Saccharophagus degradans 2-40: one gene and its partner. The protein of the gene in region 1 interacts with the protein of each later gene in a pairwise test. Links are inferred from orthologs where the notes say so. Each region holds a gene or a part of one and is shown on either strand. Other genes may lie near its edges. The genes, in order: SDE_RS08080 and recJ.

Evidence for each region.
Region 2: the proteins of SDE_RS08080 (region 1) and recJ interact in binary tests that used the Escherichia coli proteins (3 or more experiments, as listed by UniProt). The link is inferred for Saccharophagus degradans 2-40 from one-to-one orthologs.

What each region holds. Positions count from the first base shown.
Region 1 is NC_007912.1:1,987,269-2,003,458, forward strand. Bases 61-3,008 are described here. They hold SDE_RS08080 (DNA topoisomerase III), read left to right. Parts: upstream 61-539; coding sequence 540-2,477; downstream 2,478-3,008. Other genes in these bases: SDE_RS08075 (group II truncated hemoglobin), read left to right, coding at 61-473; SDE_RS08085 (DUF3859 domain-containing protein), read left to right, coding at 2,675-3,008. In the rest of the region: more of SDE_RS08075, read left to right, coding at 48-60; more of SDE_RS08085, read left to right, coding at 3,009-3,061; SDE_RS08090 (dienelactone hydrolase family protein), read left to right, coding at 3,194-3,931; SDE_RS08095 (YaeQ family protein), read left to right, coding at 3,966-4,505; SDE_RS08100 (EamA family transporter), read right to left, coding at 4,605-5,507; SDE_RS08105 (YchJ family protein), read left to right, coding at 5,718-6,122; SDE_RS08110 (zinc-dependent peptidase), read left to right, coding at 6,199-7,023; SDE_RS08115 (hypothetical protein), read left to right, coding at 7,138-8,031; SDE_RS08120 (helix-turn-helix domain-containing protein), read left to right, coding at 8,099-9,250; SDE_RS08125 (YebC/PmpR family DNA-binding transcriptional regulator), read right to left, coding at 9,439-10,155; tpx (thiol peroxidase), read right to left, coding at 10,306-10,800; SDE_RS08135 (SMI1/KNR4 family protein), read right to left, coding at 10,932-11,336; ribosome biogenesis GTPase YlqF, read left to right, coding at 11,546-12,391; SDE_RS08145 (FKBP-type peptidyl-prolyl cis-trans isomerase), read right to left, coding at 12,519-13,142; SDE_RS08150 (DUF1415 domain-containing protein), read left to right, coding at 13,363-13,914; SDE_RS08155 (tRNA (adenine(22)-N(1))-methyltransferase), read right to left, coding at 13,925-14,719; and 2 more genes.
Region 2 is NC_007912.1:1,548,803-1,563,885, forward strand. What follows is about bases 7,935-10,916. They hold recJ (single-stranded-DNA-specific exonuclease RecJ), read left to right. Parts: upstream 7,935-8,543; coding sequence 8,544-10,289; downstream 10,290-10,916. Other genes in these bases: SDE_RS06370 (hypothetical protein), read left to right, coding at 7,935-8,493; SDE_RS06380 (hypothetical protein), read right to left, coding at 10,343-10,579; SDE_RS06385 (MECDP-synthase), read right to left, coding at 10,870-10,916. In the rest of the region: rpsP (30S ribosomal protein S16), read left to right, coding at 1-217; ribosome maturation factor RimM, read left to right, coding at 242-781; tRNA (guanosine(37)-N1)-methyltransferase TrmD, read left to right, coding at 859-1,698; rplS (50S ribosomal protein L19), read left to right, coding at 1,750-2,106; SDE_RS06345 (hypothetical protein), read right to left, coding at 2,174-2,521; SDE_RS06350 (DsbC family protein), read left to right, coding at 2,826-3,620; SDE_RS06355 (homoserine dehydrogenase), read left to right, coding at 3,851-5,158; thrC (threonine synthase), read left to right, coding at 5,206-6,603; SDE_RS06365 (L,D-transpeptidase family protein), read left to right, coding at 6,691-7,407; more of SDE_RS06370, read left to right, coding at 7,663-7,934; more of SDE_RS06385, read right to left, coding at 10,917-13,851. UniProt on the Escherichia coli protein: Single-stranded-DNA-specific exonuclease.

The DNA of each region.
Region 1 (16,190 bases):
GTATTAACCTCTGTTAAGCGTAAAGAATGACCAATTAGGAGTATGCATTGATAGTACGGTTGAATGAGTATGGTTATGGCCAAGGTGACGCCTCATATAAAGCCGCAGGTGAGATAGAAGGCATTACCCGTTTGGTGGATGCGTTTTACCATTTTATGGATACTCTGCCAGAGGCAGCTAAACTGCGCAGCATGCATGCTCAGAGCTTGGCAGAGTCGCGTAAAAAGCTGGCATATTTTCTATCTGGCTGGCTTGGAGGCCCTAGGCTGTATGCTCAACATTTTGGTTCTATTAATATTCCTGGTGCCCATAGGCACCTAGCTGCAACTCCTGAAGACGCAGATGCTTGGATGCTGTGTATGGCAAAAGCCGTAGACCTGCAACCCTACGAACCCAGCTTTAAGCAATATCTATTGCAGCAGTTGCGCGTACCGGCGGATCGAATTGTTGAGGCTGGTAGAAAACCCCTTTAGTTGGGTGACGGTTCGCGCCGCTAAAAACAGCTAGACAGCTGTATATAACAACAGTATTCTTTCGGCATGCGACTATTTATTGCCGAAAAACCCAGCCTAGGGCGCGCTATCGCCGACGTTTTACCAAAACCCCACTCGCGGGGTGATGGTTTTATTCGGTGCGGCAATGGCGACGTTGTTAGTTGGTGTATAGGGCATTTGTTAGAGCAAGCCGAGCCCGAAGCCTATAACCCAGTGTTCAAGCAGTGGCGTTTAGAGCATTTGCCTATCATTCCCGATCAATGGCAGCTAAAGCCAAAATCTAAAACCCGTAAGCAGCTAACGGCTTTGCGCAAATTGGTGAAGGAAGCCACCTGCATTGTGCACGCAGGCGACCCAGATCGTGAAGGGCAGTTATTAGTCGACCAAGTAATTGATTTTCTTGGGGTGAAAGGTGCAAAGCGCGAATCCGTTCAGCGCTGTTTAATTAACGATCTCAACCCCGCTGCCGTTAAACGCTCCCTCGATACATTGCGGTCAAATAAAGAATTTATTCCATTAGCCACGTCGGCGCTTGCTCGTTCGCGTGCAGATTGGTTATACGGTATTAACATGACTCGTGCCTATACCTTGCAAGGGCGTAAAGTGGGGTACGAAGGGCTGCTTTCTGTTGGGCGTGTGCAAACGCCCATACTGGGTATGGTTGTAGAGCGCGATAGGGCAATTGAAGAGTTTGTTTCAAAACCGTTTTACGAAGTATTAGCACATTTAACCACTTTAACTGGTGAGCCGACTGCATTTACCGCCAAATGGTTGCCAAGCGAGGCATGCGAGCCCTATATGGATGAAGATGGGCGTGTACTTAGCAAGAAGTTAGCCCAAAACGTTATTGCGCGCATAACGGGTGAAAATGGCGTTGTCGAAAAAGTAGATAAAAAAGCCAAAGCACAAGCCGCGCCGCTTCCTTATAATTTGTCGTCGTTACAAATAGATGCCGCAAAACGGTTTGGCTTTGCCGCACAAAAAGTGCTGGATATTTGCCAAAACCTATACGAAAAACACAAGCTTATTACTTACCCGCGTTCAGATAGCCGCTACTTGCCGGCGGATCATTGGCATCAAGCAAATGACGTTTTGCAAGCAATATCTGCCAATGTTGCCGAGCTAGTGCAGTCGGTGAGCGGTGCAAACAGCAAGTTAAAAAGTAAAGCATGGAATGATGCTAAAGTGGATGCGCACCATGCGATTATTCCAACTGCTAAGAAAGTATCGTTTTCATCGATAACCAGCGAAGAGCAAAAGGTATACAGCCTAATTGCTCGGCAATATGTTTGTCAGTTCTACCCCAAATGGGAATATTCTGACACGGTAATTCACCTAAAAATAGCTGGCGGACAATTTGTATCTAAAGCTCGTTTAACACATAAACAGGGTTGGAAGGTACTGTTTGAACGAAAGGGAGGTGAGCCTAACCCTAAAGATGACGACGAGTTTCCCTCACTTACGCTACCGGATTTACACGTGGGGCAGAGTGTTGCCTGCAGGCAGGGCGAGTTACTAGAAAAGCAAACCCAACCCCCCAAATATTTTACCGATGCCAGCCTGCTTGCCGCTATGACGGGCATCGCGCGTTACGTGACCGACCCCGATATTAAGAAAATACTTAAAGATACCGATGGTTTAGGTACCGAAGCGACACGCGCAGGCATTATCGAATTGCTATTTAAGCGCAATTTTCTTGTGCGAAAAGGCAAGCAAATACACTCCACCCCCGCAGCCAGGGGCTTGGTAGCGGCCTTGCCTAGCTCCGCCACAACACCAGATATGACCGCCCAGTGGGAATTGGTATTAAACGCAATTTCTATACGCGAAGCCCAATACACAACTTTTATGAAGCCATTGGTTGCTAGTTTGCAAACCCTTATTGCCGAGAGCCAGCGCAATTTGCCAATAGGCCTTAAAGGTGTTGCCGCTAAACCCAAGGCCTTTAAACGCAGGCGCAAGGTAAAAGCCAAGTCTGTTTAGGCGGGCTGTGGTTCCTCTAACTATATGATTAGTTGCCCCATGGGTGGTATATTGGCGCCCCTTAGGGGCGAATGGCCCCACCAGTTACTCGATTGTTCACTAGGCCTTACGCTTAACCTCTACAAGGGGCGTTTTGCGGCGGGTTGTTTTGGCCCTTGTTAACATGTTGGCCAGATTAGAGGTTTTTTATAATTTGTATGGCGAAAAAGAAAGCTGAAGTAAAATTAGATACTTGGGGAATATACACGCAGTGGGATAGTGAATCTAAAGACTTACCCCGGTTATTAAAAATGACTCGCGACATACCCTGTGAGAAAGACATCGAATTTGGCTATGTAGTAAATATAAAAAAAGCAAAAAACAGAAAGCTGCAATACTGTATTTATCACCCAGATATACCCGATGAAGATGGCGAGCCTATGGCTCCTTTCGCCGGCGAAGTGTATATCCGCCAAAACGATTGGAATTTTTTTATTGGTGATACTATTTGGTTGCCAATAGAAAATAAAGCTGGCCCGTGGCGTATTACGTTAGCTATTGATGGCGTTATTTATACCGATGAAACTTTTAACGTATTTTTATAGCTCGCCCTTAAAGTAAGAGCATTAATTGCGGTCATTAACTATTGGCGTAAGCTAGCGTCTTAAACTAATGTTTTAAATTAAGCCCCATAAATTATGGCCTTAAAAGATTAATAAAAGAGAAGAGAAAGCCGAATGATTACTAGAAATGAATTTGTGAAGCTTGCTACTGCAACAGGCGAAATGCAGGCCCAAGTATTTCGTCCAAATGTTGATGGAAGCTTCCCTTGTATTATTTTTTATTCGGAAATATTTCAAATTACAGCGCCCATAGCCCGCAGTGCGAATATATTAGCCGGGTTGGGGTTTGTTGTAATAGTGCCAGAAGTGTTTCATGAGTTAAACCCAATGGGCACTGTGCTTGGTTATGACGATGCAGGCAAAGACAAAGGCAATAACGATAAGTGGGCCAAACCACTAGAAAGCCACGATAGCGACACGCAAGCAATAATAGAATTTGTACAGGCGCAACCCTATTGCACCGGCAAAGTTGGCGCAATGGGCGTATGTATTGGTGGGCACCTTGCTTTTAGAGCGGCTTTAAACCCTAATATTTCCGGTGCGTTTTGTTTATACCCAACGGACATTCACAGCAACACTCTACCTTGCGAGCCAGCAAACGACAGCTTCACCCGCGCTAAAGACATAACCTGCGAAGTGGTATTAGTTTTTGGTAAGCAAGACCCGCACGTGCCTGTCGAGGGTCGGCAAATGATGTATATGCACTTTCAGGCAATAGGTTTAAATTATCAATGGCTTGAGGTTAACGCACAGCACGCGTTTATGCGCGACGAAGGCGAGCGTTATGACCCTGCGTTAGCGTTGGAGATGTATTCCAAAGCGCAGCAATTTTTTCAGCGTACCTTGGCGTAGCGAGAAACTTACATTAATTAACTGAGTTAACCCTATGGCCCTTAATGCCACAATATACAAATTTGCACTTTCTATTTCGGATTTAAATAGAGACTTCTATAACTCTATGCAGCTAACGGTTGCACAGCACCCGTCGGAAAACGCCGAGCGGATGATGGTGCGTGTGCTGGCTTATTGTTTAGAGGCCTGCGAGGGATTAGCGTTTACCAAAGGTTTATCAACACCTGAAACGCCAGATTTATGGGCCAAGAGCTTAGATGACCAAATAAACCTTTGGGTGGAAGTTGGGGAGCCTGCTGCAGAAAAAATTAAAAAAGCTACGCGTTTAGCCAAAAAAGTAAAGGTGTACACCTTTAATAGCAAATCTGATGTGTGGTGGAGCCAAGAGCAGAAGAAATTAGAGGCGTTAGATGTTTCTGTTGTGCAATTCCCGTGGGACCAAATTCAAAGCGTCACCAAGTTACTTGCTCGCACTATGACTATGTCGGTTACCATTACCGGCGATTCGATATTTGTAAACGCCGATAATGGTGATGCAGAAGTTCATTGGCAAAGGCTTCAAACTACAGAATAAAAGTATTTAGGTTTTTATATAAGCCCAAATTAAACGCTGCTAAATACTCAGAGGCTTAGACAATACTCTCTGTCCTCTGTCTTTCGTCTTCTATCTTCGCTACACATACAAAATAAGCAAAATACTCGCAAAAATACACATTATGCCCACCATTTCTTGCCACTTTATGCGTTCTTTAAAGTAGAAGTGGGTTATACCCAGTGTTATAAAAAATTCTACTTGGCCGAGTGTTTTTACTAGCGCCGGGTTTTGTAAACTCATTGCCGTAAACCAGCCCACAGAGCCTAATGCACTTGTAGCACCTACAAATAGCCCACGCTTTTGTAGGGCCATAAGTTTTTGCCATTGTTTCCTTTCTTTAAAAGTGATGTATATAGCGCAAATAGCCGTTTGAATAATTACCATATACATTAGTGTGAGTGCAGCGCTGTATACTAGCGGCAAGTCCAGCGATAGGCTGGCTTCGCGTAAGCTGAGGCTAGTCCAAGCGAACAGAGCGCCAGAAAGCGTACCGTAAAAAATAGTTGCTGAGCTAATGGATTGGGGTTTACCAATTTTCAAACCCGAAACAAACAATACGCCTACCACGCCAATGAATACCGAAACCCAGCCATATACGTTGAGGTGATCCTGAAAGAAAACAGAAGCAAATAGCGCAACTTGAATAGCTTCTGTTTTAGCAAAGCTGGTTGCTATTGCAAAGTTTTTAAGCGTAAACATTTTTACCATAAACGCTGTGGCAATTATTTGCACTATTGCCGCAACGGTTGCAAATACTAGAAACCGTGCATTATTAAGTTGCGCATAGTTAAAGCTATTTGCCCATTCGGTATTGGTTTGTAAAAGCACCACTAGGTATAGAGCAACAAAAGGAATGCCGTATAAATAACGGGTAAGCGTTGTCGCCATTGGGCTAAGCGCGCGTGACAGGTCTTTTTGTGCCGCGGTGCGCACAGCCTGCATGACTACCGCCATAAGGGTGAAGGCTATCCAAAGCGTCATGAGTTGCTCTTAAATTAATGTAGGTTTATGTAAGTGAATGTAAGCTAATGGAAGTTAAAAGAATACGCGGGTATGGTAGGGCGCAATAGGGTATTCGTCTAATGAATGATTTGTATTGCTCCTATCACTTAATGGAATGCTACTGGCCCGTTTGGTTATTCGGCTTTTGTCTGGCATTATCCGCCTGTTATGTATTTGGGAGTGGTTACAATGAGTGTGTGCCCGTGTACTAGTGGCAAAGCATTTAATACCTGCTGTGGCAGGTTTATATTTTCTTCGAAAGCAGATTTACAGCGTAAGCCCGCGGCCAAAACCCCAGAGCAATTAATGCGCTCTCGCTTTACTGCTTACGCATTAGGTAATTATGGCGATTACTTATTGGCAACATGGTGGCCTTTAACCAGTCAGCATTTAAGCTCGGTTGAGCTTTCGCAAAAAAGTTGCGAATGGGTGCGGTTAGATGTTTTAGAAAAAGGCCAAAAGGGTAACGATGGCTGGGTGAGCTTTTGCGCTTGGTATTTAGATGAAAATGGTAGTGAACAAGCAATGTGCGAACGCTCTACGTTTAAGCGCGAGAATGGGCGTTGGTATTATGTGGATGGCGATGTAAGTTGAGGTTGGCTAATACTCGCTTAGCCGTAATTAATACAACAATAATAGAAATGTACTAACAGTAAAAAGGGATAAACATATGTGGGTAATAATTAAACGCTGGTTGGGGTTGGCGCCGCCGGTGCTACCTGCGTGGCCCAGTGACTGGAGCGAAGTGCTCAATCAAAAGGTTACCTTCTATAGGGTGCTAAGTGCTGCAGATAAAAAAGTATTTGAGCAACGGGTGCAGTTGTTTTTGCATTACACCCAAGTGGAAGCGGGCAGCAGTGCAGTAACCGATGAAGACAGACTGCTTGTGGCCGCCAGTGCGATAATACCCGTATGGGGGTTTCCCCACTGGCATTACTTTAATTTAAAAACTGTGTACCTGCTGGATCAAGCATTTAACGAACAGTTGCAGTTTGGCCAGCCAGACTCCTGTATTACCGGCATGGTTGGTACAGGGCCATTGGCAGGTAAGCTTGTATTAAGTAAGCCGCACTTACATTTAGGGTTTAGCAACGCCAAAGATAAGCACAATGTTGGTATTCACGAATTTGTTCATTTAATAGACATGGCCGACGGCGAGTGCGATGGCTACCCAGAGCGACTTAAGGAGTTTGCATTCTCGGTGCCATGGTTTGAGCTGGTGCGCCGCAAAATAGAAGATATTGACAAGGGTAAGAGCAATATTCGCGATTACGGCGCTACGAATCGAGCCGAATTTTTTGCAGTAGCATCGGAATATTTCTTTGAGCGGCCGGCAATGCTTAAAGATAAGCACCCACAGCTATTTGAATCGCTAACCGCTATTTACAATCAAGATGTATTGCACATTGCGCAAGATATAAAAATCACTAAAAACGCTCAGTGCCCATGTGGCAGTGGTAAGAAGTATAAACGCTGTTGTATGCCTGCAAGCTAACGGTTTTTGTCATTCTCCATCTAAATACACAGTTACACCTCGCCTTTTGTGCACTATAGCGGCCAGCGCAGCAACACTGCGTTCCACAATAGATAGTTAAAGGGAGTGTGTAGTATGAAAAATAATAACTGGCTGGGCCTTACCCACGTTAGGCATGTATGGGCGGGCATTAGTGTTGTAGTCGCTAGCAGCATGTTTTTGGTTGGAAGTGGTAACGCGTACGCTAGCCATGAAAAAAGCATCGGCGAGCGGGCAACGCACCATATCCAAAAGTGGGGGCATAGCAATGCCACGCCATTTAGCTTGAACGGCAAAAGCATTGTATTAACTATCGAAAACGTGAATGCACAGGTGCCGCAAAGCTATCCATCTCAAGGGGTGGTAGTGCGTGACTATAGTCGCAGTCAGGTGGCGGTTAAAACCGTAGGGGATGCGCTTGCTCTGGAAGGTGCTGGCGAATATGTATATAGGGTGCACCGTTGGCACACTGCGGTAGAAAAAGGCACTTCAGCCATTTTTGGCAATCAAGCCTATCGTTTGGAATACAGGTTTGAATCTGCCGCTGGTGGCGAATGGCAGCAGGTTTTCGATAATGGCGATAGCTTAGGTGGGCACTTTACCGTAGCAAAGCATAGTGAGGTGGAGCCTTTCGCGCCTGAATCTACCGCGGGCAAAAGTGTGGCATTGGTTATCGACAGCGCTATCTCCTCGCTGCCTGCGGGTACTCACCCTGCTTCTGGGGTGGTAATACAGTCGTATAATGCCGATGGCACCTATACTGGTTTAGGTTTTGGCCCTGCAACGGTGGATCATTGGGGCACATACGCGTACACCAAAGTTTCAGCTAATACTGCGGTGGAACAAGTGGTTCAGAATACCGACTTTTTTACCCTTCCTTATACTATGGTTTATTCTTTTGACTCATCCACATCGGGTACTTGGTATCAAAACTTTGGTTTTGGCTTAATCATTTTCGGTGGTACTTTCACCTTGTTTGATACTGAATAATTCATTTTTTGGAGATGTATGCGCACGGATGCGATTAAAAATTCACGAGTAGGGCAGCAGCGTTTTGATGGATGAATGGCTAAAGTTTTTATTTATTTGCTCCCTTTGCTTGGGGGCGTGGACGAGCGTGAACCTTTGGGTGAATCACGCTGGCCCTAAAAAAGTACGCCAGTTTACGGGCGTATTTGTGCTTGTATTACTTGTTCCCCCTTTGGTTGGTTATTTGCAGCTGATTAGTGCAGAAATACCTGCATTTTTTTCGTTTGTGCGTTCCACGCTTACATGGTGGTATGGGCCGCTTATGTATTTTATTGCGCGTGAAATGTTGTTATTACCAAATACACCGCGTGGCATAGCGAACCATATGTGCGCAGTTTGTGGTTTGTTTGTGGTCACCCAATTATTAATAAGTAGTGCAATACCCTATGGTTATTTCGTTATAGTAACCGCTGTGGTGGCTGCCTATTGTACGCTTGCGGGCCATACCTTAGTAAAAAACGCATCGCGCTTACGCAGGCTTAATAGTAGCTATCGAAAATCTACTTTTTATTGGTTGCAATATTTATTGGCAGGCTTGTTATTGCTGTGTGCAATGGATATAGGTGTGCTAGTAGCTCTACACTCAAATGTGCATTTAGACTTTTTAGCGCTCAATAGCATTGCATGCGTATTTGCTATTTATGTAAACGGTATAGTGTTATTTACTCTAATTAAACCCGCGCTTTTTGAACTAGATGACGCACAAACAATTGAACACGTACAAACCAATACAGGCGAGCAGCATAAAATAAGCGAAGTCGCCGCAGACGAATCACCAGCAGCCAAGAATAATGTGCGTTACTTGGAGTTGAGTGATCAAGTTGCAACTACGCTAATTAATACCCTTGCAACAATAATGGAAACTGATAAGCCCCACTTAGAGCCAGACGAAAATTTAACAAGCATGGCTGGGCGGTTGGGAATAACCACGCACATGTTTTCTGAGCTTTTAAACGTACACTTACATACCAACTTTTACGATTGGATGAATAGCTATCGCTTTAACGCCGCGCTGTTATTACTGCAAGATCAAACCGTAAATTACTCCGTAACCGATATTGCTTTTCAGGCAGGGTTTAATAATAGGAATAGTTTTTACCGTGTGTTCAAATCGAACTTAGGCATTACACCCGCGCAGTATCGCAAACAGTATAAAGCCGAATTGCAAAAGCAGGCCTAGGTGGTAAACGTAAGTGGGGCTAGGTTTTAAACGTATTATGGAGCAATGGGTTTGGTGGTAGAGGATAGAGTCATAAAAAGAGAGAAGAGATAAGAGAGAAAAGAGAAAAGAGAAAAGAGAAGAAAAAAGAGCCAAGAGATAGGGCGCCTGCTTTGGCTAAGCGCCCTATAGTAGCGTTACGTTAACGCTTAGTATTCAGCGTTATGGTAAACGTTTTGCACATCGTCCAAGTCGTCTAGCATACTTAAGAATTTTTCGAATACTTCAATGTCGTCGCCGCTAATTGCGGTTTGGGTTTGTGGTACAAATTGAATTTCGTCCACTTCAAATTCGGCGCCGTTGGTCACTTCGGCCAAGGCGGTTTTCGCTTTGCCGTATTCAGTGTGGGGTGTAAATACCGTAATTTTACCGTCTTCACACTCTATATCGGTCACATCGACATCGGCCATCATTAACGCTTCTAAAATGGCTTCTTCGTCGTCACCGGCAAACACAAAAATCGCACAGTGGTCGAACATGTGCATTACCGTGCCTTGGCTGCCTATTTTGGCTTTAGCCTTGTTAAAGCAGGTGCGCACGTCGCCGTAGGTGCGGTTAGGGTTGTCGGTTAGGCAATCCACAATAACCATGCAGTTGCCTGGGCCAAAGCCCTCGTAGCGTGCGGTAGCAAAGTCTTCGCCGCCACCGCCTTTTGCTTTGTCTATGGCTTTTTGAATAACGTGGCTGGGTACTTGGTCTTTTTTGGCTCTGTCTAGCAGGCTGCGCAAGCTCAAGTTGCCATCTGGGTCTACGCCGCCAGATTTGGCACACGTGTATATTTCACGGCTGTATTTACTGTAAACCTTGGCGTTCTGATCCGAGGTTTTCGCCATGGATTCTTTACGGTTTTGGAAGGCTCTGCCCATCACGCGCTCTCTTATTCTGGTTTGGAAAGCCGTGGATTCTAACCGCTTTTACGCATAAATTTAAGCGTGTTTGATGGTTGAGTTGGCAGGAGGGGAAAGAAAAGTTGAAATTCGGCGATTACACAGGGGGTAATCGCCGGAATAGCACGCTTATAGTGCGGCTAAAGCTGCTTCGTAGTTAGGCTCATCTACGGTTTCTGCTACTTGCTCTACGTAAGCTACTTTGCCGCTTTCGTCGATAACAACAATGCTACGTGAGTACAAGCCAGCCAAAGGACCGTCTTGGAAGGCAACGCCGTAATCGGCACCAAAGCTAGAGCGGAAGCCAGATGCTGAATCTACTTTATCTATGCCTTCTGCACCGCAAAAACGGCCTAGGGCGAAAGGTAAGTCTAAAGATACACACAGTACAGCGGTGTTTTCTAAGCTTGCTGCTTTTTCGTTAAAAGTGCGTACGGATGTGGCACAGGTGCCGGTATCTACTGATGGAAAAATGTTCAAGATGAGCTTTTTGCCGGCAAAGTCTGCAAGCGATACTTCGCTCAAATCGGTTTTAACAAGTTTGAAGTCTGGGGCGGCGCTGCCTGCTGAAGGTAGGTTGCCAACGGTATTAAATGCATTGCCTTTTAGGGTAACTGTAGCCATGTGTAACTCCATTTGGTGAGGCGCACCTTTGTAAGGGCGCTTAAGTTGAAAGGGGCTGGGTTAAAGAGCCCCTAAATATAAATATTGATTGTGAACACTTATATTGTGACGCGAATTTATTTTTAAAGGGGCTAGCTCTCTAGCCATACATCGCGCACCCACTGCCATACATCTTCTGCAACGGATTCCATGTCGTCGTCGCCTTCCCACAAAAACACTTCGCCATCTTCTGCTACGCAATAAACATTATCGCCGTCTACACATAGGGGGATCATTTCACGCGGCATACCGCGAGACCAAGCTTCGGCGGCTACTTCTGGCAGGTAGGTGTGGCTGTTGCGATCGGCTACCGTAACAGGCTCTAAACGCCCATATATGCAGTTGCTAGAGTGCAGCAGGTAATCTCTAAAATCGGCGGGCACAGATATTAGCATGGCTTCGTGTGCTTCAACTATGTCGTCCATTGTGGGCAGCTCTAACGGGTAGGCCGTTTTTAAAGAGCGGGCGGCAAGCATTTCGGCAATTTCATTAATCACAGGGTATCCTCAATAACATGGTGTTAACGGATGAAGGACGCTGCCCGTGTGGCTAGGCGGGTTTGCGTGTATTATAGCGGCCTTAACGGCAAGCTTGGCTTATGTATGCGCTTTTTTGCGCTATTTCAAGCTTGGCGGTTAACCCTATTTTCTTTCGGCGCGATTATATCGGTCTATTGAAGAATAAGCAGGTTTTATTAAGGTAGCGTATGTTAATTAATTGGTATCCGGGCCATATGAATAAGGCGCGGAACAAAGTAAAAGAAATTATGCCCGCGGTGGATGTAGTTATTGAAGTGCTGGATGCGCGACTGCCAGCTTCGAGCACCAACCCCATGATAGAAACCCTGCGTGGCGACAAACCCTACCTAAAGGTGCTGAGTAAATCGGACCTCGCTGACCCTACTATTACTAAGGCTTGGCAGGCGTTTTTTCGCGAGCAGCGCAATATGGATTCCTTGGCGATTACTACCGATAAGGTATCCATAGCCAAAACTATCCCCGATCGTATTCGCAAGCTATTACCTAATAGGGGCACGTCTTTAAAGCCCATTCGCGCATTAATTATGGGTATTCCCAATGTGGGTAAATCCACCCTTATTAATACGCTGGCGGGCAAAAAAATTGCACCGGTTGGCAACGAGCCTGCGGTAACCAAAGCGCAACAAAAAATACGTATTTCCGATAACTTCTTTTTAATAGACACCCCAGGAATGACCTGGCCTGGCTCTAAAAACGAAATGATCAATTACCGGTTGGCGGCTAGTGGTGCCATACGCGATACCGCATTGGAGTACGATGATTTAGCGGTATTCGCTATGGATTACATGCTGCAACGCTACCCAGAGGCAATACGCAAACGCTACCAGTTTGATGAGCTTTGTGAATCGGCCACGGCAATGCTAGAAGAGTTAGCCATGAAGCGGGGCTGTAAGAAAAACGGTTTGCCCGACTTAACCCGTATTGGCGAATTGTTTGTACGCGAGCTGCGCGCAGGTAAATTGGGGCGGTTCAGCCTAGAAGAACCTTTGGTAAGCTATAGAAAAAGAGAGTAATTGCTTGATAGGTTTGTAAAGCTGTAGTTCGCAAAGTAGTAACGTATTTAAGCAAATAAAAAAGGGGAGGCGCCTAAACGCTTCCCCTTTTTTTGTGTTCGCGAACTTACCGTTCACGTAGAATTGCTTAGGCAACAATTTCCAACAATTCAACGTCGAACACAAGTGCTGCGAAAGGCTTAATTGCGCCGCCAGCACCGCGCTCGCCGTAGGCTAGCTGGTAAGGGATAGATAAGCGCCATTTAGAGCCTACTGGCATCAATTGTAGGGCTTCGGTCCAGCCTGCGATTACACCGTTAACGGGGAATTCTGCTGGTTGGCCGCGCTCTACAGAGCTGTCAAACACAGTGCCGTCAATTAAGGTGCCGTGGTAGTGAGTTTTAACGGTTGAAGTGGCTTTTGGTTTTTCGCCAGTGCCTTCGGTTAAAATTTCGTACTGCAAGCCAGATTCGGTAACAGTTACGCCTTCTTTTTTGGCGTTCTCAGCTAAAAAGGCTTCGCCTTCAGCGCCCATTGTTTTTGCGCGCTCTTTTTCTTCGGCTTCAAGTTTTTCGCGGATAACGCGGAAAGCTTCGTTTAAATCTTCTGGGCTTACTGGGCTTTCTTTGCCCTCAAGCGCGTCTATTACACCCTGTGCAACGGCAGATGGTTCAACGCCTTCGAAAGGGTTGCTGGCAAGTTGGTCGCCCATTTGACGGCCGATGCCGTAGCTTACACGTTGTTCAACGGTGGTGTATTGGTTATCCGACATGAAAAAACCTCGTTTACGGATGAAAAGAAAAGCTTTCGCAAAATTAAAGGCGCGCAGTCTACCACGGCTTGCAAAGGCTTGCTGTGCAGATGCCAAAATGGGCGCAAAATCGCACATATTTGGCAATAAATAAGTGGTTAATACCCAGTTTTAGGTACAACGCAGCGGGAAATAACCGTTCGAGGGGTGTATCATCTGCGCCAAAATTAGAGGGCAAAAGATGGAAGATTCAACGCAAGCAGTAGTAAATAGCGTAAAGCAATGGCTAGCCAATGTGGTTATTGGGTTAAACCTTTGCCCCTTTGCGGGTAAGCCTACTGCAGAGGGTAAGGTGCGGTTTAGCGTCAGCAGCGCTGTGGATGAAGAGCAGCTAATAAACGAGCTAAAAGCAGAGCTAGAGTTGTTGGACACTAAGCCAGAAGTAGAAACTACCTTGCTAATACTGCCCAGCTACCTTGATGATTTTTATGAGTACAACAACTTTTTAGATTGGGTAGATGGCCTGCTGCAAAAATATAAATGGGAAGGCGTGTACCAAGTGGCGAGTTTCCACCCCAAATATTGTTTTGCTGGGGCGCATCCAGACGACGCGGAAAACCTGACTAACCGTTCGCCATACCCCTTATTGCATCTTATTCGCGAGGCCAGCCTAGAGGCTGTACTGGCGCATTACCCCAACCCAGACGAAATACCCGAGCGCAATATTGACACGGTAGAAGGCCTAAGCGCCGAGCAAACTCGCGCGCTGTTTCCCTATTTGTTTAGCCGATAATGGCTAGCTTTTATTCGCCAAACAGCTTGTGTTTAAGCGCTTGGTAAGCGGCTAAAGCCTGCTGGTTGAATGCCGTAGGCGAATATTGGCTCAACGCGCCGTAGTGCTTAATAAGCTTATCAATATAGATGCGTTTGTCCTGTGTGGCAGGTAGCCATAGCGCATCGCCCACCTCGCTAGGCGGCGTGGGCGCGGCGGGTTGATAACGTAAAAACATATGCTCGTGGTGGCGGCCTTTATCTGACACAAACTCTTCTTCAATAAGTGTAAAAGGCATTGCCTGTAATGCGCGGCGCAGCGAAAAAACATGCTTGTTGGGGCTTATAAGCATATCTATTTGTTGATGTGGGCTAGGGGGCAGCGCCTGGATGGCAGGTAATATGCTTTGAATGATAGAGGCTACGGTTTCACCGCCAACACCTGCAATAATAAAAAGCTGCTTTGCCTGCTTGGCCAGCCGGATGTGCTCGGCAGGGGTGAGGCAAATACTTAAGTTGCCATCTTGCCTATGTGCATATTGGGTTTGTAATTTATCTACAATAGGTTCAACCTGATCAACTAAGTGCACATGTGTGCCGTAAGCTGTAGTGGCTTGATGCAGGTGTAAGCCAAGCAAGCCGTGATCGCAGCATAGGTCCCAAATTACATTGTAATCTGGTGTGCGTTGCGCCCAGTTGTAAAGGTGCACCAGCCTAGGCCTAAGTTGCCTTAAGGGCTGAATGTCGGTGCTGTTGGCAAAAGTGTCTAGCATAAATAAAAGTAGAATAAGCGAATGGAATTGGCGCAGTATAACGCCTTTGACCACTTTTTGACGGTTCCCTAACTGTGAGGACTAAGGTATAACGGGCGAATGAAAACACCAAAACGCATACAACCCCTAATTGAAGACGGCATTGTCGACGAAGTATTAAGCTCGCTAATGAGCGGTAAAGAAGCTTCCGTTTACATTGTGCGGTGCGGCGATGAAATTCGTTGCGCAAAAGTATACAAAGATGCCGCCCAGCGCAGTTTTAAAAAAGCCTCTCAATACCAAGAAGGGCGCAAGGTACGTAACAGTCGCCGCGCAAGAGCAATAGAAAAGGGCTCTAAATTTGGTAAAGGCCAGCAAGAAGAAGAGTGGCAAAACGCAGAGGTAGATGCACTGTATCGCTTGGCGCGAGCGGGTGTACGTGTGCCCACCCCCTACGGCTGTTTCGACGGCGTGCTGGTGATGGAGCTAGTCACCAACGATGATGGCGAAGTTGCCCCACGCCTAAACGACGTAGCCATGTCTCCCGAGCAGGCAATAGAAGATCATACGGTAATGATGCATTACATTAAGCTAATGCTTTGCGAAGGCTTAGTGCACGGGGATTTATCTGAATTTAATGTTCTGGTAGACGATTACGGCCCAGTGATTATCGATTTACCCCAGGCTGTTGATGCCTCGGCAAATAACCATGCTGAGTGGATGCTAGAGCGCGATATTAATAAAATTACCCAGTACTACGCCCAGTTTGCCCCCGAGCTATTAGACACCCGCTACGCCAAAGAAATGTGGGCTATTTATGAAGATGGCGAACTCACACCCGATACCGAGCTAACCGGTGAATTTGAAGACGATAGCGAAGCGGCCGATGTGGATGCTGTGCTTAGCGAAATTAAAGCCGTACTGGCCGAAGAGCGCGAGCGCCAAGAGAGGCTGAACGCCGAAGAGGAAGACGGCTTTTAGGCGCATTTGCCTGATTTTCCACTTGGTTTTACACTTTTCCCCTCCTTTAGCCGCACATTCACCCCGGTGCGGCATAACTTGTCTACAAGTGTTTACTGTTTAATACAGGTTCTGTTTGGCGTCTAAATGCCGACAAAATGAGCGCAGCTGTCGACTTGGCGAGCTCAACTCCTTATAGTACGCACCTCCGAGCGCAGCTCGCCTAATACACTTCTTTATTCTCAGGGTATCCCGTTGATTTCTACCGCAAATATCACCATGCAGTTTGGTGCCAAGCCCCTATTCGAAAATATTTCCGTAAAGTTTGGCGATGGTAATCGCTATGGCCTAATAGGTGCCAATGGCTGCGGTAAATCCACCTTTATGAAAATATTGGATGGCTCACTTACCCCTTCGGCTGGCAACGTTTCTATTTCCCCCAACGAGCGCGTGGGTAAGTTAAGCCAAGACCAGTTCGCCTTCGAAAAATACTCTGTAATCGACACCGTTATTATGGGCCACTCGGAATTGTGGCGAGTTAAGCAAGAGCGCGACCGCATATACGGCTTGCCAGAAATGAGCGAAG
Region 2 (15,083 bases), 430 kb from region 1 along the record:
TAAAAAGCGCCCATTTTATCATTTGACCGTAACTGACAGCCGTAAATCACGTGACGGCCGTTTCATTGAGCGTGTTGGTTTCTTCAACCCAGTAGCACGTGGTCAAGAAGAGCGTCTACGTGTTGAGAGCGAGCGTTTGAACTACTGGTTGAGCCAAGGCGCACAGTGTTCAGAGCGTGTAGCTAAGTTAATCAAAGATGCAGCTGCTGCGGCTTAATTGCCGCAGTTAGTGTTTACACCAGTGGAAGCCAAAAAATCTAACTTGATTACTGTTGGTAGAATTACTGGTGTATTTGGTATTAAGGGGTGGGTAAAGCTTAAATCGTTTACCGATCCGCAAGATAATGTACTTGAGTATTCGCCTTTGTTGTTAAAAACAAAGCACGGCGTGAAAGAGTGCGAAATTGCAGAATACCAATTTAGGCCGCAAGGCTTGGTTGTACGCCTTAAAGGCGTTGACGACCGCAATGCTGCTGAAGCATTAGCTCCAGTTGATGTCGCTATAGATAAAAGCCTGTTGCCAGAACTCGATGACGACGACTTTTATTGGCACCAGCTAGAGGGGTTACGTGTTGTAACTATCTATGAAGGGAATACTCAAGATTTGGGTGTTGTCTCCAAGGTAATGGCAACAGGGGCGAACGACGTGCTCGAAGTTAAACCCGATGCTCAGAGTATTGATGACAGGGATAGGCTAGTGCCTTATGTGCTAGACCTGTATGTCAAAAAGGTAGACCTTTCCGCCGAGTGTATTACGGTGGACTGGGACCCAGAATTTTAATTTGTACGCTATGGCGTGCATTTATTGCGTCCCTTGCGTTAACTGCGACAGGGTGGCGAAAAAGCTAGGTGGTGTTAATGAGCTCTTCCTCAGGTAGTGCTGTCAACATTGCTATAGTGACTTTATTTCCAGAAATGTTCGCCGCAATTACTGAAAGTGGCATTTCTAGAAGAGCAGTAGAGCAGGGGTTGGTAAAACTAAGTTTTTTCAACCCGCGCACGTACACTACCGATAAACATCAAACGGTAGATGACCGCCCCTATGGTGGTGGGCCAGGAATGGTTATGCGTGTGGAGCCGTTGGCCAAAGCGTTGTTAGCTGCTAAGCAGTGGCACAGCGAGCAAAGGGCTGAGCAGGCTTTGCCTAATACTGCAAAAGAAACCGTTATTTATATGTCCCCGCAAGGGGCGCAGTTAAATAATCAGGCGGTCGATACAATGGCTGCTAGCGGCGATTTTACTATTATCGCCGGGCGTTACGAAGGTGTTGATCAGCGGTTTATTGATGCTTTCGTGGATCAGGAATGGTCCATAGGTGATTACGTTTTGAGTGGTGGTGAGCTGCCTGCCATGGTGCTTATAGATGCGTTAATTCGCAAGCTACCAGGGGCACTGGGCGATGCGCAATCCGCAGAGCAAGACTCATTCGAAAATGGCCTGCTTGATTGCCCACACTATACTCGGCCGGAAGAACTGGCAGATGCGTGGCAAACGAGTGTTGATGATCGACGCGTACCCGCAGTACTGCTTTCCGGTGATCACAAAAAAATTGAATTGTGGCGACTTAAGCAATCTTTAGGTCGTACATGGGAGCGGCGACCCGATCTACTTAATAAGTTGGATCTGGATCAATCCCAGCGGAATCTGCTGACTGAATACCAGCAGCAAAAATTGAGCTGCAGCAGCAGTGATGACTAAATTTTGATATATCTAGCCGAGAGGCTACACATTGCTAATTAGGAGCAAGCCATGAGTTCTAAGAACAAGATCATACAAGAGCTGGAAGCTGAGCAGCTCAAGCAGGACGTTCCTGAGTTCAGCCCTGGTGATACCGTGGTTGTACAGGTTAAAGTAAAAGAAGGTAACCGCGAGCGTTTACAGGCCTTTGAGGGTGTTGTTATTGCACGTCGTAACCGTGGCTTAGACTCCGCTTTTACCGTTCGTAAAATTTCACACGGCATTGGTGTTGAGCGTACTTTCCAAACTCACAGCAAGCAAGTTGACAGCGTTGCTGTTAAGCGTCGCGGTGATGTTCGTCAAGCTAAGTTGTACTACTTGCGTGAACTTACTGGTCGTGCTGCTCGTATTAAAGAAAAATTGGGTTAAGTTTTTCTTTCTAAAAAAAGCGACCTATTGGTCGCTTTTTTTTCGCCTCTATTTTACCTAGAGTTTTTTACTTCTTCTTAAGTAGTTCTTCGGCTTTGTTTTTGGCTTCGGTCATTTTTGCTTTGCTTGCATCGCTTATTTCTGCTGCCTTATCTTTGGCGTCTTCGGCCATGTCTTCGGCTTTATCCATCGCTTTTTCGGTGGCTTCACCTGCGTTTTCCATAGCTTCTTCAGCTACTTCTTTAGCTTTGTTAAGTTTCTCGCCTGCGGCCTCGCCCATATCTTCTAATTTCTCGCCGGCATTTTCAGCTGCCGTTGCCGCTTTTTCAGATAAGGTCGGTTTGGGGGCTTCTTTTTCGCATGCAGTAATGAAAGTGGCGATAAGCGTTAGGCTTAGGATGGTTAATATGCGCATTTTCTTCCCTTTGAATTTGTTTGTTGTTGATATCGCAACCCTGCAAGAGCTGGGTGTGTGCAATAGATTACCTTAGTGGATGCGATATTTGTGTTAAATGGTTGTAAAAAGTAAATGCAGGTGAAAAGCTGAGCTTTGGATCACGGCACGCAGAGTGGCAGATTTAGGGAACCATGATAGACTTGTGGCGTCAAAAATAAGACATATCGCCCAATAGGGCCAAAATTCATCTTAAACGTTTCTTTGTCGCTTTAAATAATAAAAAAGTAAAGCAGAAAGGCATTGAGGAAACAGAGGCACGATAATGAAAACATTACTGGCAACCGCGCTATTAACATGCGCGACAATCGGTGGCTCGTTGGCAGCGACTAGCGCTTTGGCTGAAAAGCCAAAAGCAGCGGCAGAGAAAAATGAGGTTTCAGCCAAGCAGGATATCGACTTAGCTCGCAAAAATATTACTTCGGCACTTGCTGCGGCACGTCCAGACTTGGTAGTAACAGATGTAGTTAAAACCCCAGTGGAGGGTATTTACAAAACCACAATATCTAACGGCCCAGCTGTGTATTCTACTGCAGATGGTCAGTTTTTTATGGCAGGGGAGCTTTTTCGCGTACAGCCAGGCGGCATTGTTAATTTAACCGAGCAAGAGATGAACGGTGAGCGCGCTAAGTTACTGGCGGGCATGGATGTAAAAGATATGATCGTATTTTCACCGAAAGGTGATGTAAAAGGTGTGGTGTCGGTATTTACCGATGTAGACTGTGGCTATTGCCAAAAGCTACACCAAGAAGTGCCACAGCTTAACGCAATGGGTATTGAGGTGCGCTATATGGCGTTTCCACGTATGGGTATCGGTTCTGGTGCCTATAACAAGATTGTTTCGGCATGGTGTGCTGCAGATAAGCAGGATGCACTAACCAAGCTTAAAGCCCGCCAAAGCATTCCAGAAAACTTGTGTAAAACGAATCCTGTGAATGAGCAGTATGCTACTGGGCAGCAAATGGGTATATCTGGCACCCCTGCAATTGTGCTGGGTAACGGTGAGCTTATACCCGGTTATGTACCCGCAGACAGATTGGCAGCGCGTTTAGGGCTGTAAACCACCATTTAACTAAGTTTTAGGCCCTATTTTTGTATTTATTATAGGGCCTACTCTCTCCTTTCGTTGACAGTATCATTCCCCATCATTAAGGTTGCCTACTTTATTCTGAAAATCCCCAATTAGAGGGTATAATGCGCCGCGCGTTGGGGCTTGCTCTGTCGAGTTACCTATTGGCCTGCTAGATGGCTGATTGTTGGCGCTTTGTTTACCCATTAGAGGAACGTAGCTTGAAACCTGTGAATATTGGCCTGTGTGGTCTTGGCACTGTTGGCGGCGGTACACTTACTGTACTTAAGCGCAATTTGCTCGATATTAATGCCCATGCGGGTAAAAGTGTGGTGCTAACCCATATTGGTGCCCGCCGTGATAACCCTGCATTCGACCTTAGCGGTATTAAAGTAAGTCGCGATGTGTTCGCAGTGGCTGACGATCCAGAAGTTGATATTTTGGTTGAGCTAATTGGTGGAACCTCCGTCGCCAAAGAGTTGGTTTTGCGTGCAGTGCGCAGTGGCAAGCACGTGGTGACTGCAAACAAGGCGCTTATTGCCGAGTTTGGTAACGAGCTATTTGCTGAGGCCGCCAAACACAACGTAGTAATAGCCTATGAAGCGGCGGTTGCGGGCGGTATTCCTATCATTCGCGCCATGCGCGAAGGTTTAGCAGCCAATAAAATTGAATGGTTGGCTGGTATTATTAACGGTACCGGTAACTTTATTCTTACCGAAATGCGCGATAAAGGTCGTGCATTCGAAGATGTATTAAAAGAAGCGCAAGAGCTAGGTTACGCCGAGGCTGACCCTACGTTCGACGTAGAGGGCATTGATGCCGCGCACAAGCTTGTTATTCTTGCGTCTATTGCGTTTGGTATGCCTTTGCAGTTCGACAAGGTATTTACCGAGGGCATTAGTACAATTTCTACCGAAGATGTGGCGTACGCCGGTGAGCTTGGCTACCAAGTGAAGCACTTAGGTATAACACGCAAGCGCCCCAATCAGGGTATTGAATTGCGCGTGCACCCCACGCTAATTCCTAACTCACGTCTAATTGCCAACGTAGATGGTGTTATGAATGCGGTGTTAGTTAAGGGTGATGCTGTAGGCCCTACCTTGTACTACGGGCCTGGTGCTGGCGCCGAGCCAACTGCGTCTGCGGTTGTCTCTGATATTGTTGATGTAAGCCGATTAGTGGGTGCCGAATCTGGCTCAAGTGTACCGCACTTAGGGTTTGCGCTAGATAAACTAGTCGATTACCCAATCCTGCCAATTGAAGAAGTTGAGACCGCTTACTATATTCGTATTTCAGCGTTAGATCGCCCTGGTGTGCTCTCTAAAATCACCCAGATATTGAGCGATGCTGGCATTAGTATTGAAGCGTTAATACAAAAAGAGCCGAAAGAAGGGCAAGATCATGTGCCGGTTATATTGCTAACTAACCGCGCCATAGAAAAACAAATTATTGCAGCCATTAAGAAGATTGAAGCGTTAGATTCTATAAATGGCAAAGTTGTGCGTATTCGTGTTGAGTCGCTTAAATAAGCGACTGCCGAATAGCTAACCGTAACAGATAAACCAGTGAGAATACTGTGAAATATATAAGTACCCGAGGGGATGCCCCAGCTCTAAGTTTTGAAGACGTTGTGTTAACCGGCTTGGCTAACGATGGCGGTTTATACTTGCCTGAAACGCTACCTAAATTTAGTGCCGAAGAAATTGCCAGTTGGCGCGGTTTGGATTATCGCGAGTTGGCTTTCAAAATTATTTCCCCGTTTGTTGATGGCGAAATACCGGATGCCGATTTAAAAAAGCTAATCGAAAGTGCTTACTCTAAGTTTCGTCACGATGCGATTGCACCACTAGTACAAACTGGCCATAACGAATTTATTTTAGAGTTGTTCCAAGGGCCGACGTTAGCGTTTAAAGATTTCGCGTTGCAGTTTTTAGGGCACTTGTTTGATTACGTGCTTAAAAAGCGCAATCAAAAAGTTGTGGTTATGGGGGCAACCTCTGGCGACACCGGTTCGGCTGCTATTGAAGGGTGTCGTGATTGCGAAAATATCGACATCTTTATTTTGCACCCAAACAAGCGCGTGTCCGATGTACAGCGTCGTCAGATGACTACAGTGCTTACCGATAATGTGCACAACATTGCATTAGAAGGTAATTTTGACGATTGCCAAAATATGGTTAAAGCGAGCTTTGCCGATCAATCGTTTTTACCTGATGGCCGCCAGCTTGTAGCGGTAAACTCTATTAACTGGGCGCGTATTATGGCTCAGATTGTTTACTATTTTTACGCCGGTTTGGCGTTGGGCTCGCCAGCTCGCCCTGTGTCCTTCTCTGTGCCAACGGGTAACTTCGGTGATATTTTTGCAGGCTATTTAGCTAAGCAAATGGGCTTACCTATCGATCAGCTGATTATTGCAACTAACAGTAATGATATTTTGCATCGCTGTATTAGCAATAACGACCACAGCAAACAGCCTTTGGTACATTCAATTTCGCCAAGTATGGATATTATGGTATCCAGCAACTTCGAACGTATGCTGTTTGATTTGTACGACCGCGACGGTGCGGCGATTAAACAATTGATGGAAGACTTTAAGTCTGGTGAAATGTCTTTGGCTGAAGGCCCATTAAGTAAGGCGCGAGAATTGTTCAGCAGCTATCGTTTAGACGATAAAGAAACAGTTGATGTCATTCGCGAAGTATTTGAAAACACTGAATACTTGTTAGACCCTCACACTGCAATTGGTGTGCAGGCCGCGCGTAAACAGCGCAAGTCTAAAGATGTGCCCATGGTATGTCTTGCAACTGCTCACCCAGCTAAGTTCCCTGAAGCCGTGCGTCAAGCGGGCCAAGCGGCTGACCCTGCGTTGCCATTGCATATGCGTGATTTATTTGATCGTGAAGAGCGCTACACAGTTTTAGAGAACGATTTAGCAAAAGTGCACGCGCATATGGCGGCAAATATAAACGCTTAAAGTTAAATGCTTTAGATTTAAAACGCTCCTATCGGGGCGTTTTTTTTGCCTATGGGAAAGTAGTATTAGTTAATTGGAGGGAGTTTGATGGTGCGAAGCAGTTTAATCGCAAGCCTGTTGTTGTTTAGTTGCGCTATTGCGGCGAATAATCAACTGCCAACCAGCGCGCGTTCCATTGCGGCCATAAACAAAGTAGAGCCGGCATTAATAAAGGCTTTAAGCGAAAAGGGCCTGCGCTACGGTGCCCCCATTTTTATACGTATTTTTAAGCAATCTGCTACTTTAGAGGTGTGGCTGCAGGCTGAAAGCGGGCGTTTTGAGTTGTTTAAAGCTTACGATATTTGCGCGCAATCTGGCCGTTTGGGGCCCAAGTTGCGCAGCGGAGACCGCCAAGCGCCCGAAGGTTTTTATTTTGTTAATGCGCAGCGTTTTAACCCCTGGAGTAAGTTTCACCTGAGCTTTAATTTGGGTTACCCCAATGCCTACGATCGCGCACACGGTCGCACGGGCAGTGCTTTAATGGTACATGGCGATTGTGTATCTATAGGCTGTTATGCCATGACAGACAGTGGAATAGAAGAAATTTACGCGCTAGCGCAAAAATCACTGGAAGACGGGCAGCCATTTTTTCGAGTACATATATTTCCTTTTCGCTTGAGCGATGAGGCACTGGAAAGAGTAAAAAATAATCGGTGGTATACCTTTTGGCTTAATTTGAAGCAGGGGTTTGATTACTTTGAGCAAACTAAAATGCCACCCAATGTAAATGTTCAAAATAAGCGCTACGTTTTTTCTGCACCTTGAATAGACTATGTTGTTGAGTCTTATTGGTGCGCAAGGTGCTCCTTTTTATAGCAATATCTAAAGTTGTTTTTAGTTCGGTTTAAAGGCGAAGTAGCTAAACTGCTTGCTTGTGGGGCAATTCTATTTACACAAGGTATTATTGTTGTGGGCTTGAGCACGAAAACTCTCAAATGGAATGTTATTTGCTCATATTGCTATGAATATTAGGTAAACGCCGTCTTTTAATAGAGCGGTATAGCTAAAGAAAGGATCGCTATGGGGGCTTCTATAGGCTTTGTTGGTATTGTTGCGCTTGCAGTTATAGCAGGCTCAATTTATGCCCTCTTACACTTACTGCATACTCAGCGTCGCAGGGCAGAAGTGCGCGGCGTTCAGTGGGTGCAAGCACTGCGTATGTTGTTAATGCATGTGCAGCGGCACCGCGGATTGGTGTCTATGTATCACAATGGCGAATTAAGCGTAATGGAAGAAATAGTGTCATTGCGTGAAACCATTGCGCGCGATCTAGGCAAAATTAGTTTTGTGGGCGAGTGGATAAACGAAAATCAAGATTGGCAGGGGCTAACCCAGCACTGGGCGCGACTTAGTGTGGGTTGCCTATCTATGACGAGTGAAAAAAGCTTTGATCAGCACTGCCGTATTATTGTTAGTGTTTTGGCTATATTAGAGGATGTAGCTAACTACCATTACCTAAACCGCTCCAACTTTAATGAAGTTAAAGTGCTGTGGCATGAGTTGCTACTAATTGGTGAGTTGGTAGGCCAATCCCGTGCACTCGGCGTGCGAATATTGGGGTATCGCAGTGGTGATGCTCAGCTAAGCGAGCATAAAAAACGTATTCAAGCTGGTTTATGCGAAATAGAAGGTTTACTTGGCAAAGCGTCTACACGCAAAAAGTTATCTACAAGCGATATGGCAGCATTGGTGGAGTTTATTGCTTTTGTGCGCATTCAATTAATCGACAATATTGGCCCTGTGTCTGCTAATGAGTATTTTACTAAAGCGACAGACACCATAGATTTAATTTACGAACGCTTCGATATAGAAATGCAATTGCTCTGCCGCCAGCTCGGTATAGATAAATAATCGTTACTCCCCTATAGTCGCCCTGTAATTAATTAGCAGGATTTTCTTCTTTGAATACTAAAGTTATCTCGCGTCGTTCACTTCCCGATTCGCAAGTATTAAATAGTTCGTTGGCAACAGTCGAAGATCTTATCAAGCAGCTATATGCCGCACGAGGTTATAGCAGTGATAAGCCAACTCAGTACGCTCTAAGCGAAATGCTGCCGCCTACAAATATGCGCGGTATTGCAGAAGGCGCAAATATTATTGAAGCAGCGCTGCGCACAGGTGAACGCATAGTGATTCTTGGCGATTTCGATGCGGATGGGGCAACCAGTACAGCATTGGCTGTGCGATGTTTGCGGGCGATGGGGGCACAGCATGTGGATTACTTGGTGCCTAATCGCTTTGAATTCGGCTACGGCTTAACGCCAGAAATTGTTGCGGTTGCTGCGAAGCTAAACCCCAATTTAATTATTACGGTCGATAACGGTATTGCCAGCGTAGAAGGCGTTAATGCTGCTAATGCATTAGGTATTAAGGTGCTGGTTACCGATCATCACTTGCCGCCAGAGCAACTGCCAGACGCCGCCGCTATTGTTAACCCCAATCAAAAAGGCTGTGAATTTGGCAGTAAAAATTTGGCGGGCGTGGGCGTGATTTTCTATTTACTGTGCGCCTTGCGTTCGCAGTTACGCGCCAGTGGTTGGTTTGAGCAACGCGGTATAGAGCCGCCTAATATGGCGAGTTACTTAGATTTAGTGGCACTAGGTACAGTAGCCGACGTGGTGCCCCTCGATTTTAATAACCGCATTTTGGTGTCGCAGGGCATTGCGCGTATGCGCCAAGGGGTATGTATTGCCGGTATTCGCGCCTTGTTTCAAGTTGGGGGGCGCAATATAGAGCGAGTGCAGTCCACCGACTTAGGCTTTGTTGTTGGCCCAAGGCTAAACGCTGCAGGTCGATTAGACGATATGTCGCTGGGTATTAAAATGCTGCTTACCGATAACTACACAGAGGCGTTGCATTTGGCGGGTGAGCTGGACTCTTTAAACCGCGAGCGCCGCCAAATAGAGGCTTCTATGCAGCATGAAGCGTTTAAGCTGCTTGATGAATTGGCGCTAGATGGCGAGCAAACACCTATGGGGGTAAGCCTTTATCAAGCTGACTGGCACCAAGGCGTTATTGGCATTTTAGCCTCGCGTATTAAAGATAAGCTGCATCGACCTACAATTGCCTTTGCCGATGCCACGGACACAGAAATAAAAGGGTCTGGCCGCTCGGTAGAGGGGGTGCACTTGCGAGATATTTTGGATCAAGTGGCAACTGAAAACCCAGGCTTATTATCTAAGTTTGGTGGTCATGCAATGGCGGCTGGGCTGTCTTTGCCCAAAGAGTCATTCACCGCATTTGCCGAGGCGTTCGACCGCTGTGTGAGCGCTCATTTGGGGGGCGAGGCGTTAACGGCCAAGGTTATTACTGACGGCGAATTGCCGGCCCATTTGATGGATTTGGCCACCGCCGAAGCAATAGCCCATGCAGGGCCTTGGGGGCAGAATTTTCCCGAGCCATTATTCTATGGCGAGTTTTTGCTGGTTCAGCAGCGTATTGTGGGTGAAAAGCACTTAAAAATGGTGGTAACCCCCAGTGAGTACTCTGGGTTAGCCATAGATGCCATTGCTTTTAATGTTGATGTAGCAAGTTGGCCAAATAATAGTGTGGAGCGTGTGCGTTTAGCTTATGTGCTTGATGTGAATGAGTTTCGCGGCAATAAATCGTTGCAACTGCGCGTTGCTCATTTAGAGGCTCTCATTTAGAGGCTCTCATTTAGAGGCTTTGTTGAGAGTTATTTTAGCTTGTCGACTTTGTGTTAAGCCGATTGCGCCCAAGCCACACCCGCGCGGCGGCGTTCGATATAAATGTATTCTATTTTGCCGGTAGCAGGGTGTATTGCGTGGCGCAGGTGGTGGTGATCCTGCGTGGAGCCCATGTATTCCCACGCGGTGTTATGGCTGCGGCATATGGGGTCGCCGTTGTTTAACGGGTGTAATGCCAAATGTTCCCACATTTCTTGCCATTCAGGATGATCTGCTTCGAGGAATTCCATCGCGACGCTCTGTTGTTGGGGGCATTTTGGCCCTAGTTTTCAGTTATTAGCTACCGGCTAAGCTAGTTTGCTGGCCAGTTGTTATGAAGTTATTGTAGTTTTGTAATGTGGTTTGTCAACAAGCTTCTTTAAGTTGTTGATATTGTTTAAAAAGTTGTGATCGCATTGTATGTGTTTTTGTGACGAAAGGCCAAAAAGCGTGCAGTTTGGCCCTAGCTCAGATTAATTCTTGAGTGCTAAAACGAAAAACGGCGCCACAAAGGCGCCGTTTTTAGAGAGGTGTTTGGCGGTTAGTCTTCCACTACCTCTGGGTTGGCTACAATCGAGTCGGTCACATTACCGTTTAAGGCAAAGAAGGTAACAATTTGCGCAATCATCTCGTTAAATGCGGCTCCACTCGTGAATGGGTCAATATCGGTATTGCCTGCAACAACTGGTGTGGAATGGCTGCCTTCCACTAAGCGCGTGACTAATACCGCTGGGTCTCCGTCATCGGTCGCATCTGCCGTTTTTACTGCACCAAGTTGTTTAACCAGTGGCTCTGTACCTGCAAATGGCGCAGGGAAGTTATCAATCACAAAGCCGTTGCTAAGCGTGGTTTGCAGTGGTCCATTTGCTTCGCCATGAATGGTGTCGGCACCGTTAGGTATAACGCCGTCGTTGGGGTGGCTTGCGGTTCCGTCGCCAACTATTTCGAATAGTAATACGCCGGTATCGGCATTTGCGTCTGCAAGGTTAGCAATTAGGCTTGATGGATCAATCGAGTCCAGAATCCCTTGGTACACATTCAGGTATGTTTCTAGCCCGCTGTTGCCGTAGCTGAGAGCGTCGCTGGCAGCGGCCAAGCCTTGGCTAATAGATGGCGAGAACTGGCGCGAGTTGGTGAGCAAACGAGGTATGCCGCCACCAGAGAACATTGCCGATGCGGCTTGCACCTTAGGTTGGTTGCTGAATGGGCTGTTTTGCACCACAGGGTCGTTGTTAATGACCACAAATGGCAAGCCATCAACGCCACCTAACGAGTGGCCTAAAAAGTACACTTTACTTGTGTCAAAGTCGTCCGCTAAGCCATTGCCGTCTACATCCATCGTGGCCAAAGAGGCGTTTAGGTTTAGTAGGTCGAGTGTCATTTGACGCAAGTTATCACGCACATTCACAAAGTGAGATAAATTCACAAACAGGCTACCCGAGCTGCCAACGCCTGCGTCGTAATCGAAAGGTGTTGGGCGCAAGCTTTCGTCAGCCGTGTAATTGAAATGACGTTCTGCAAGCGACACGGAAGGGGTGTTTGGGCTTAGTGTCGGCAAGTTTGCTTCTATCGATGCAGTTGGGTGCGAGTAGCTAGTCAACCCTGGTACAACGCTGCCAGTGGCGCCAACCCCGTGTAAAGGCTGGTCAATAGCGATAGTGGCAAAACAAGGGGCGCCGCTGGGGCCGGTAAGCGTAGAGTTTACACACGCAAATGACATGGCGTTGGCCATAGGCAGCGAGATACTGCGGTCGGTTGTTATACCGTGTACGTAAATCACAACAGGCCAGCCTGCTGCTGGGCGGGTTATACCGAATGCAGAGAGTGTTAGCTCATCGGGCATAGTAACGAGCATTGGCACTGTTACATCTGTGGTTTTAGCTGGGAATGGGTAGCGGTAGGTCACCATCTCTGATGGAGGAGTGGTTCCGCCGGGGTTGCCTTTGGCTGCATCGATAACGGCACCGATTGTTTGGTTTGCCACCCAGCTGCCGTCGAGCAGTGGTGAACCGTCGCCTTCAGCAGGAATTTGCGAGTAGTAAGGCAGGGTTATTTCACCTTGATACACCTTGGCGGGGGCAATTAAACCTGGGTTAATATCGCTGGCGTTATCTACACGAAAAAAGTTAGTGGCGCGTGGGCTTGGTATTGGGAAAAGTGCTGCGGGGGGCGCTTCTACGCCTGCTGCCATCGCTTGTACGGTACCTGCTGCCTCGGCAGCTATTGATACGTAAGGGGTTTGGTCTCCTGCCTCGGCGGCGCCTGAGTCATGCACGCTTATGGCGGCTTCCGCTGCTGCTCGCTGCATAATATGCGCGGCGGTTGCATCACTACTTAAGCTTGCGTAAGTTGCGCCCGCATTTATTGCTGTTGCAATAGTACTGTTGTACAGCGGGTTAGGAGAGGTATCTGGCAGCTGCGGTGAAGTTAGTAAAAAGTTAATAGTCGAGTTGATTGCGCCATCTGTAGTGGTTGTTACCCCGCTGTTGTCACCGACTAAATTGTATGTGCCACCAACCAACTTCTCGATTGCGTCTTGCTTGTAGCTGGTCCGTAAACTCTTTTCAAAAAAGAACTCTGGCGCAGCAATACTTTTTAGCGGTGTATCGGTTGCAGTGGTTGTAAAAGTAAGTGAGAACAGAATGTCTTCGGCTGTTGGGGTATCTACGCTTAAGCCAGCAGCTTGGTAAACGGCAGATTTAAAACTGAAATAGCCGCTAGCCAATCGCTCCCAGCCTTGAATGGCAGGGCGCAGCGCGGCGAGTGCTGAAAGCACATTCGATTCAGGGTCGCGCAGTGTATCGTATGCAATTGAAGGGTATACCTTATTGCCTTTCATGTCGTAAATGGAGCCAGCCACTGCCACTAGGTATTTTGTTTCGGGTAGCAAGGGTTTTAATGGCGTAACACGCAGTGCGTTATTGGTGCCGCCATCTAGGCTTATTAGGTCTACGCGTACGCTTGGTTCTGCCAGCTCTAACAGCGCTGATACATTGCCGGTTGCGGCGGCGCTTTGATATGCGGCGGCTTCGGTAAATGTGGGAATCTCAATATTGTCGGGAATGTCGTCGCCATTTATATCTATGGCTGCTTGGCTTAGGGCGTCGCCACTTGGGTAGGTGAGTGGCAACAAAAATACATTCTGAAGCGGGTTGGGTATTACCTGCTCGCCTTGCGCAATAAAGCTTCTACCATCAAACACCTGGTTGGGGTCGAGGCTATCGGTAAACATAATATCGATAGGCGCAAGCACCGAGTTACCGTCAAGTGCATCAATGCCCGTAATAACGGGGTTGGATGGGTCTGTGCCGGCATTCATTGTGCCGTCGCCAGCTGTTTCGCTGGAAAACTGTAAATCGCTAGGTACTGGCAGCTCTTTGGTTGCGGGGCTAAAAAGCACGTAGGTCCGCTCAAATGGAAGGGGTTCGTTGGAAGCGCCATTTTTGTTGTCGTCTCCAGAGCAGCCTATTAGCGATGAGGCTAAAATAGCGGCGAGTGGGAGTAGTGCAAACTTCTTCTTCATTTGAGGTCCCTCAGGGTTAATTATTGTGCGGGCATATCTATTTGATACTAGTGTATAGAGCGCTCTATTGCAGTATAGCTAAGATGAAAAAGCGCAATTTTGAGGTATCCATACACATTATTATTTGCACGTAATATAAACACGGTAACGTGGAAAGTCGAGCGTTTTAAAACACTCGTTTGAATTGTGTGTGGAATGCCCAATCTTGCGCTGTTATTCCTACTTCTAAACCCTTCCTGTGTTTAAGTCCCATGCTGGCTGGGGTACAATCCGCGCCGTATTTTTAACTTATCGTTAATGCGCTCGTTCGGCGTATTAGAATGACTATTCTTAAGGCAAATCTTCCCTTTATGGAAACCGCTCCGCTTACTAATAAATTATCCGACCTGCTAGCGCGTACCAATGTGCTTAGGGGGTATCTTTGAATACGCTGAAAAGAAAGAGCGCTTAGCCGAAGTAGAGCTAGAGCTAGCAGAGCCCGATGTATGGGATGATCCTGCCCGCGCGCAAGCGCTAGGCAGTGAACGCAGCTCGCTCGAGCTGGTAGTAGAAACTATCGAAACCCTCGAAAACGGCGTTGCCGATTGCCGCGAGCTGCTCGAAATGGCAATTGAAGAGAGCGACGAAGATAGCTTTCTAGAAATTTGCAGCGAAGCAGACCGCTTAGAAGCCCATTTGGCTACGCTAGAGTTCCGCCGTATGTTCTCTGGCGAAATGGACCCGAATAACGCCTACCTCGATATTCAAGCCGGTTCGGGTGGTACAGAGGCGCAGGACTGGGCCGAGATGCTATTGCGTATGTATTTGCGCTGGGGTGAAGACAAGGGCTTTAAGACGACGCTTGAAGAAGCATCGGCAGGTGATGTGGCGGGTATTAAAAGTGCCACTATTCGCTTTGAAGGGGAATACGCCTTTGGCTGGCTGCGCACTGAAACGGGCGTGCATCGATTAGTGCGTAAATCACCGTTCGACTCTGGCAATCGTCGTCACACTTCTTTTTCTTCTGTATTCGTGTCGCCAGAAATTGACGACAATATCGATATAGAAATAAACAAAGCCGATGTGCGAGAAGATACTTACCGCGCGTCGGGTGCGGGTGGTCAGCACGTTAACAAAACCGATTCGGCTGTGCGCTTAACTCACGCGCCAACGGGAATAGTTGTGCAGTGCCAAAGCGAACGTTCGCAGCACTCTAACCGCGATAAAGCATGGAAAATGCTCCGCGCTAGGGT